Regions from separate parts of the Actinotalea sp. JY-7876 genome, predicted to be linked through region 1. Evidence: predicted binding sites of a transcription regulator. Region 1 holds the regulator's gene; the other holds the start of a gene.

What was found. The regulator Rex, encoded in region 1, represses fermentation and respiration genes when NADH is low (regulators of the CRP and FNR family bind a similar motif). The targets are predictions, from matches to a motif close to CTTGTGAANNNNTTCACAAG.
Region 2: the regulator Rex is predicted to act here: its motif matches at 1,571-1,590, upstream of rhaI (L-rhamnose isomerase).

Annotation. Positions count from the first base shown of each region.
Region 1 is NZ_CP059493.1:3,026,575-3,029,970, forward strand. Features, by position in the region: gene H2O74_RS13940 (MarR family winged helix-turn-helix transcriptional regulator) at 1-302, opposite strand, end outside; gene H2O74_RS13945 (YceI family protein) at 459-1,013, shown strand; gene H2O74_RS13950 (redox-sensing transcriptional repressor Rex) at 1,094-1,735, opposite strand; gene H2O74_RS13955 (glutaredoxin family protein) at 1,732-2,001, opposite strand; gene H2O74_RS13960 (HAD-IB family hydrolase) at 2,037-2,909, shown strand; gene H2O74_RS13965 (30S ribosomal protein bS22) at 3,039-3,137, opposite strand; gene H2O74_RS13970 (helix-turn-helix domain-containing protein) at 3,283-3,396, opposite strand, start outside.
Region 2 is NZ_CP059493.1:3,164,200-3,167,595, forward strand. Features, by position in the region: gene H2O74_RS14555 (bifunctional aldolase/short-chain dehydrogenase) at 1-356, opposite strand, end outside; gene rhaI (L-rhamnose isomerase) at 361-1,557, opposite strand; gene H2O74_RS14565 (L-rhamnose mutarotase) at 1,976-2,422, opposite strand; gene H2O74_RS14570 (LacI family DNA-binding transcriptional regulator) at 2,508-3,396, shown strand, end outside.

The DNA of each region.
Region 1 (3,396 bases):
GTGTGGGTGAGGCGGCTGCGGGAGTGGACGAGCGAGGAGGCGAGCTCCGACATCCGCAGGGTGCGGTCCGGGACCTCGGAGAGCCGGACGAGGATCTCGTACTCGCTCAGCGACAGGCCGCAGTCCTGGTCGAGCTGGCGCGTGAGCGCCTCGGCGACCCGGGCGGTCCCGGACAGGTACGCGCGCCAGGCGCGCTGCTGCTCGGCGGTGAGCCAAGGTGTCGTGTCGGCGCCCGGCGCCGCGGTGCGCGCTGCGGCGGCTCCGGTCGGGGCCGTGGCCCGGGTCCGCGTCTCAGCCGTCATGATCTTCCCCCTCCGTCCCGATCAGGGTGCCACGACGGCCGCGCGGACGGCGGTCGAACGGTTGTGCCCCCGTCCCGGGTGTAGTAGAAATATCAACGAGAGGTTGATTGTTCAACCAATCGACCGACCGCCACAGACCACCACCGAGGAGCACCCATGAGCACGACCACCCTGCCGACCGGCGTCACCACCGGCACCTGGAGCATCGAGCCGTCGCACAGCTCGGCGTCCTTCACGGTCCGCCACGCGGGCATCTCCAAGACCCGCGGCACCGTCGCGATCACCGACGGCACCGTGACCATCGGTGAGGACCTCGCGTCCTCGAGCGTCACCGCCACGCTCGACCCGGCGACGATCGACACCCGCGACACGAACCGTGACGGCCACCTCAAGAGCGCCGACTTCTTCGAGGTCGAGACGTACCCGACGTGGACCTTCGCCTCGACGTCGATCCGTGCCGAGGACGACGACGAGTACGTGCTGGTCGGCGACCTCACGATCCACGGCGTCACACGCGAGGTCGAGCTCGAGGTCGAGTTCAACGGCGCGGCCACCGACCCCTTCGGCGCCTCCCGCCTCGGCTTCTCCGCGAAGACCGAGCTGTCGCGCAAGGACTTCGGGCTGACGTGGAACGCGGCGCTCGAGACCGGCGGCGTGCTCGTCTCGGACAAGGTCAAGGTCGCGCTCGAGATCGAGGCCGTCAAGGCCTGACCGGGCCCTCGGCCCGACGCCGTGCCCCCGCCGGTCCGCCGGCGGGGGCACGGCCGCGTCCGGCCCCGCGCCGTCCGGCGTCAGGCGCGCGCGGCGCCCTTGCGGCGCTCGTGGAACGCGAGGATCTGCAGCTCCGTGGCGAGGTCGACCGAGCGCACGTCGACGTCGGCCGGGACCTGGAGCACGCACGGCGCGAAGGTGAGGATGCCGGTCACGCCCGCGGCGACGAGGCGGTCGCAGACGTCCTGCGCGACCCCTGCCGGCGTCGCCAGGACCGCGAGGCGCGCGCCCTCGCGCCGCACGACGTCCTCGAGGTCGCGCCCGTGCTCGACCACCAGCCCGGACACGGTCGTCCCGACGATGTCCGGACCCGTGTCCACGAGCGCCGCGACCCGGAAGCCCTTGCCGGTGCCCGCCACGTAGTTGGCGAGCGCGTGCCCGAGGTTGCCCAGGCCGACGATGACGACGGCGAGGTCCCCCATGAGCCCGAGGGCGGCGGCCACCTGCGCCTCGAGGTGGTCCACCTCGTACCCGACGCCCCGCACCCCGTGCGAGCCGAGGAAGGACAGGTCCCGCCGCAGCTGCGCGGACCCCACGCCCGCGAGCTCGGCGAGCTCGCCCGACGACGTCCGCTCCACCCCCCGCTCGGCGAGCTGCTCGAGCGCGCGCAGGTAGATGGGCAGGCGCGCGACGGTCGAGGCCGGCACCGGGCGTGCCGTCATGCGCGACCCGCCGCGAGCGCGCGCCGCACGCGTCCGGCGTCGATCCGCCAGTAGCCCTGCTGCACGCCGTCGACGACCACCACGGGCACGAGCTCCCCGTACCGCTCCACCAGCTCCGCGGCGTCCGGCGCCGTGTCGATGTCGATCTCGCTCACCCCGGCGCCCGCCTCGGCGGCCACGGGGGCGACGATGTCGCGCGCGGCCTCGCACAGGTGGCAGCCGGAACGGACGTAGAGGACCACCCGTTCGTCCACCCGGTCGCTCATGCGCCCAACCCTAGGGGAGTCGTTACAGTGACCGGGTGGCCGAGCCGAGACCGGGACGATCCGAGCTCCCGGGCTCCGACGCGGAGTCCGGTCGGGCCGCCGTGGCGGCCCACCACCGCAGCCTCGACGAGGCCGACGCCAGGACCGCCGCGTTCTTCGACCTCGACAACACGATCATCCGCGGCGCGAGCGCCTTCCACCTCGCCGTCGGGCTCCGGCGGCGCGGGTTCTTCGGCACCAAGGACCTCGTGACGTTCGCGCTGCACCAGGCGCACTACCTGATGTTCGGCGAGGACGTCGAGAAGATCGACCAGGTCCGCTCGCGCGCGCTGTCGATCGTGGCCGGCAAGTCCGTGGCCGAGATCGCGGCGATCGGCGAGGAGGTGTGGGACGAGGTCCTCTCGCTGCGCATCTTCCCCGGCACCCAGGCGCTCCTCAACCGCCACCTCGAGGCCGGCCACCAGGTGTGGATCATCACCGCGAGCCCGGTCGAGATCGGCGAGCTGATCGGCCGCCGGCTCGGCGTCACCGGCGCGCTGGGCACCGTCGCCGAGCACCGCGACGGCTTCTACACCGGCCGCCTCGTCGGCGACCTGCTCCACGGCCGCGCGAAGGAGAGCGCCGTCGCCGAGCTGGCCCGGCGCGAGGACATCGACCTGGCGCGCTCGTACGCCTACGGCGACTCGACCAACGACGTGCCGATCCTGTCCTCGGTCGGCCACCCCGTCGCGATCAACCCGGACGCCCGCCTGCGCCGCCACGCGCGCAAGGTCGGCTGGCCCGTGCGCGAGTTCCGCGGCCGCCGGCGTACCGCCGCGCGCCGCAGCATGTACACCGCCAGCGGGGCGGGCGCCGCGTGGGTCGCCGGTCTGATCCTGCGCGCGGTCCGCCGCCAGCTGCGCGGCTGACCGGTCCCGCGCGGCTCCGGGTCCCGACGGCCCCTGCCACGGCGACGCACCCTGCGGACGCGACGAGGGCCCGGCCGGAGCCGGGCCCTCGTCGAGGTCCTTCGCGTCAGCGCCCTCGCGGGCGCGCGCTCACTTCTTGTTGCGGCGCTGGTGGCGCGTCTTGCGCAGCAGCTTGCGGTGCTTCTTCTTGGCCATGCGCTTGCGGCGCTTCTTGATGACGGAGCCCACGTGTCCTCGCAACTGTGATCGGTGTGCCGGCGGTCCTGGTGATGTCAGCGGCCTCTCGGCCACCGACCAGCCCGCGCTCGGGAAAGTCCGCCGTCACTCTACCGTGCCCGGGCAGGTGCCCGCGCCGGAAGAGGTCCCGGCAGGGTCAGGACGACATGCGGTCGCGGTCGGACGACTCGACCGACGACGCCGCGAGGTACGCCTCGAGCGCGTCCTGCGGTACCCGGTAGGAGCGTCCGACCCGCACGGCCGGCAGCTC
Region 2 (3,396 bases), 140 kb from region 1:
CCGTGCATGGCCGTGTCGATGGACGGGGCCGCGCCACCCTTGCCGTGGAGGCAGTAGTCGAACGCGGCGACCATCTCGTCCTCGCGCTCGACGCCCGGGTAGACGTCCGCCAGCGCCCGCAGGCGGTCCAGGCGGAGCACGGCGAGGTTGGCCTCGCGCAGGGTGCCGAGGTCGCCCCCCGAGCCCTTGACCCACAGCAGCTCGACCGGCTGGCCGGTGACCGGGTCCGTTCCGGTGCCCTTCGCGGAGGTGTTGCCGCCCGCGAAGTTGGTGTTGCGCGGGTCGGCGCCCAGGCGGTTGGACCGCGCGATGAGGTCGGCCGCGGCCGGGTTCGTCGTCGGGCTGGTCTGGCTCATCGGGTCAGGCTCCCCATCCGGCCTGCGCGCCACCGACGCGCTCGGCCACGATCGTCTCGGCGTACCCCGACGCGGCGTAAGCGCGCATCGGGTCGGGCTCCAGGCCCTGGCTCTCGCGCAGCTCGGCGAGCAGCGGGCGCACGTCGGTGTTGTAGGCGTCCATCAGGGCGCCGTTGGCCCCGAGCACGTCGCCCGACTGCTGCGCGGCGTGCAGCGCCTCCCGGTCGACGAGCAGCGCCTTGGCCGTCGCCTCCTGGACGTTCATCACGGACCGGATCTGGGCCGGGATCTTGGGCTCGATGTTGTGGCACTGGTCGAGCATGAAGTTCACGCCCGAGTCGGGGCGCAGGGCGTCGGCCGCGACGATCTCGTTCATGATCCGGAAGAGCTGGAACGGGTCCGCCGCCCCGACCATGAGGTCGTCGTCCGCGTAGAAGCGGCTGTTGAAGTCGAACGCGCCCAGGCGGCCCACCCGCAGCAGCTGCGCGACGATGAACTCGATGTTGGTGCCGGGCGCGTGGTGGCCGGTGTCGAGCACGACCATCGCCTGCGGACCCAGCGCGAGGCAGTGCAGGAGCGACGTGCCCCAGTCCGGCACGTCGGTCGCGTAGAACGCGGGCTCGAAGAACTTGTACTCGAGGATGATCCGGTGCTCGGGGTCCAGGCCCGCGTAGATCTCCGCGAGCCCCTCCGCGAGGCGGTCCTGACGCGCGCGCAGGTCGTCCTGGCCGGGGTAGTTGAGGCCGTCGGGGAGCCAGATCTTCAGGTCGCGCGAGCCGGTCGCGCGCATGATGTCGAGGCACTCGCGGTGGTGGGCCACGGCCTTGGCGCGCACGCGGGGGTCGGGGTGCGTGAGCGACCCGAGCATGTAGTCGTCGTCCTGGAACAGGTTCGAGTTGATCGCGCCGATGGTCACGCCCTGGTCGGCCGCGTGCGCCGCGAGGTGGGCGTAGCCCTCGACCTTGTCCCACGGGATGTGCAGCGAGACGCGCGGCGCGGCGCCCGTGTACCGGTGCACCTGGGCGGCGTCGGCGATCTTCTCGTAGGGGTCGCGCGGCACGCCGGCCTGCGCGAACACCTTGAACCGCGTGCCGCTGTTCCCGAAGGCCCAGCTCGGCAGCTCGATGGTCTGCTCGGTGAGTGCCGCGAGGGCCGCGGCCCGTCGCCCGGCAGCCGATGACGTCGTCGTCCCGGTGCTCACAGTGTCTACTCCTCGAATGAAACGTTTCACGAACGATAGGCGCCCCACCGAACCGGGTCAACCGCCCCGCCCCCGCTCCACGCCCCGCCGCCGACCGCCCGCCGCCGACCCCCCGCCGCCGACCCCCCGCCCCCCGCCGCCGACCCCCCGCCGCCGACCCCCCGCCGCCGACCCCCGCCCCGGTTTTGGCACCGATCAGGGCGTCGGAGCACCCAGATCGGCCCCAAAAGCGGGTCAGCGGGCGGCCGGTCGTGGACGGCGGTCGCTGCGGGTGAGGCGGGTGAGGCGACCGCCGGTCACCCGCCCCGCCGCCGACCACCCGCCGCGTTTTGGCGCCGATCCCCGCCCTCGCCGGTCGAACGGCCCAGTTCTGGCACCGATCCGGGCGTCCGGGCACCCGGATCGGCACCAAAACCGGTCAGCGGGCGGCCGGGGTGGGGGGCGAGGGGGTGGGCGGGGTGGGGGTGGGCGGGGTGGGGGTGGGCGGGGTGGGGGTGGGCGGGGTGGGCGTGGGCGGGGTGGGGGTGGGCGGGGTTGCGGCGGCGAGCTGGGCGTCGAGGTCGAAGACCGTCTCGAGCGGGACGAAGCCTTCGTCCGGGGGCCCGTCGGAGCCGAAGAGCTCGGCCATCTCGGCCTGCCAGCGCGCGTTGACCTCACGCAGGGCCATGGCGTCGCGGGCGGCGTCGAAGTCGTCGACGTCGACCACCCCGACGAGCAGGCCGTCCGGCGCGAGGTGCAGGGTGTAGTCGCGCCACCCCGTCTCGTGCAGCGCCTGGAGCATCTCGGGCCACACCTCGGCGTGCCGTCGCCGGTACGCCGCCACCTGGTCGGGACGGATGCGGGACACGAAGCACACGCGAGCCATGGGACCTCCAGCGGCGACCCGTGTGCGCCGTCTCGTCCTTGAACCGTTCCACGGGCACAATGACCGTACCGATCCCGGAGGACCCATGGCCCGCACACCTCGCCGGGGCGCCGTGCGCGCCAGCATCGGCGACGTCGCGCGCCAGGCCGGCGTCTCGCTCGGCACCGTCTCGAACGTCCTCAACCGCCCCGAGCGGGTCTCCCCCACGACGCGCGAGAAGGTCCAGGCGGCCATCGAGGAGCTGTCCTTCGTGCCCAACGGCAGCGCGCGCCAGCTGCGCGCGGGCACCATCACCACCGTCGGCGCCGTCCTGCTCGACATCGCCAACCCGTTCTTCACCGAGGTCGCGCGCGGCGTCGAGGACCGGCTGGCCCAGGACGACCACATGCTCATGCTCGCGAGCTCCGACGAGGACCCGGCGCGCGAGGCGCGCTACCTGCGGCTCTTCGAGGAGCACGGCGTCCTCGGGCTCCTGGTCACACCCGCGACGGCCGACGTCGACCACCTGCTCGACCTGCACGCGCGCGGCGTCGAGGTGGTGCTGCTCGACCGGCCCTCACCCAGCCCGGAGCTCGCCTCGGTCGCCGTCGACGACGTCGCGGGCGGCGCGATGGCCGTCGAGCACCTGCTCGACCTCGGGCACCGGCGCATCGCGTTCATCAACGGGCCCGCGAGCATCCGCCAGTGCGTCGACCGGCGGGCCGGCGCTGTCGCCGCGCTCGAGGACGCCGGCCTGGACCCGGCCGAGGCGCTCGTCGAGGTGACGGTGCCCTTCCTCAACGCGGAGGGCGGCGAGCGGGGGGCCAACCAGCTCCTGGCGCAGGCAGGCGGACGCGACCGACCGACCGCGCTGTTCTGCGTCAACGACCTCACCGCGCTGGGCGCGATGCGCACCCTGCGATGGGTCCACGGTCTCGACATCCCGCGGGACATCGCCGTCGTGGGCTACGACGACGTCGACTTCGCGTCGATGC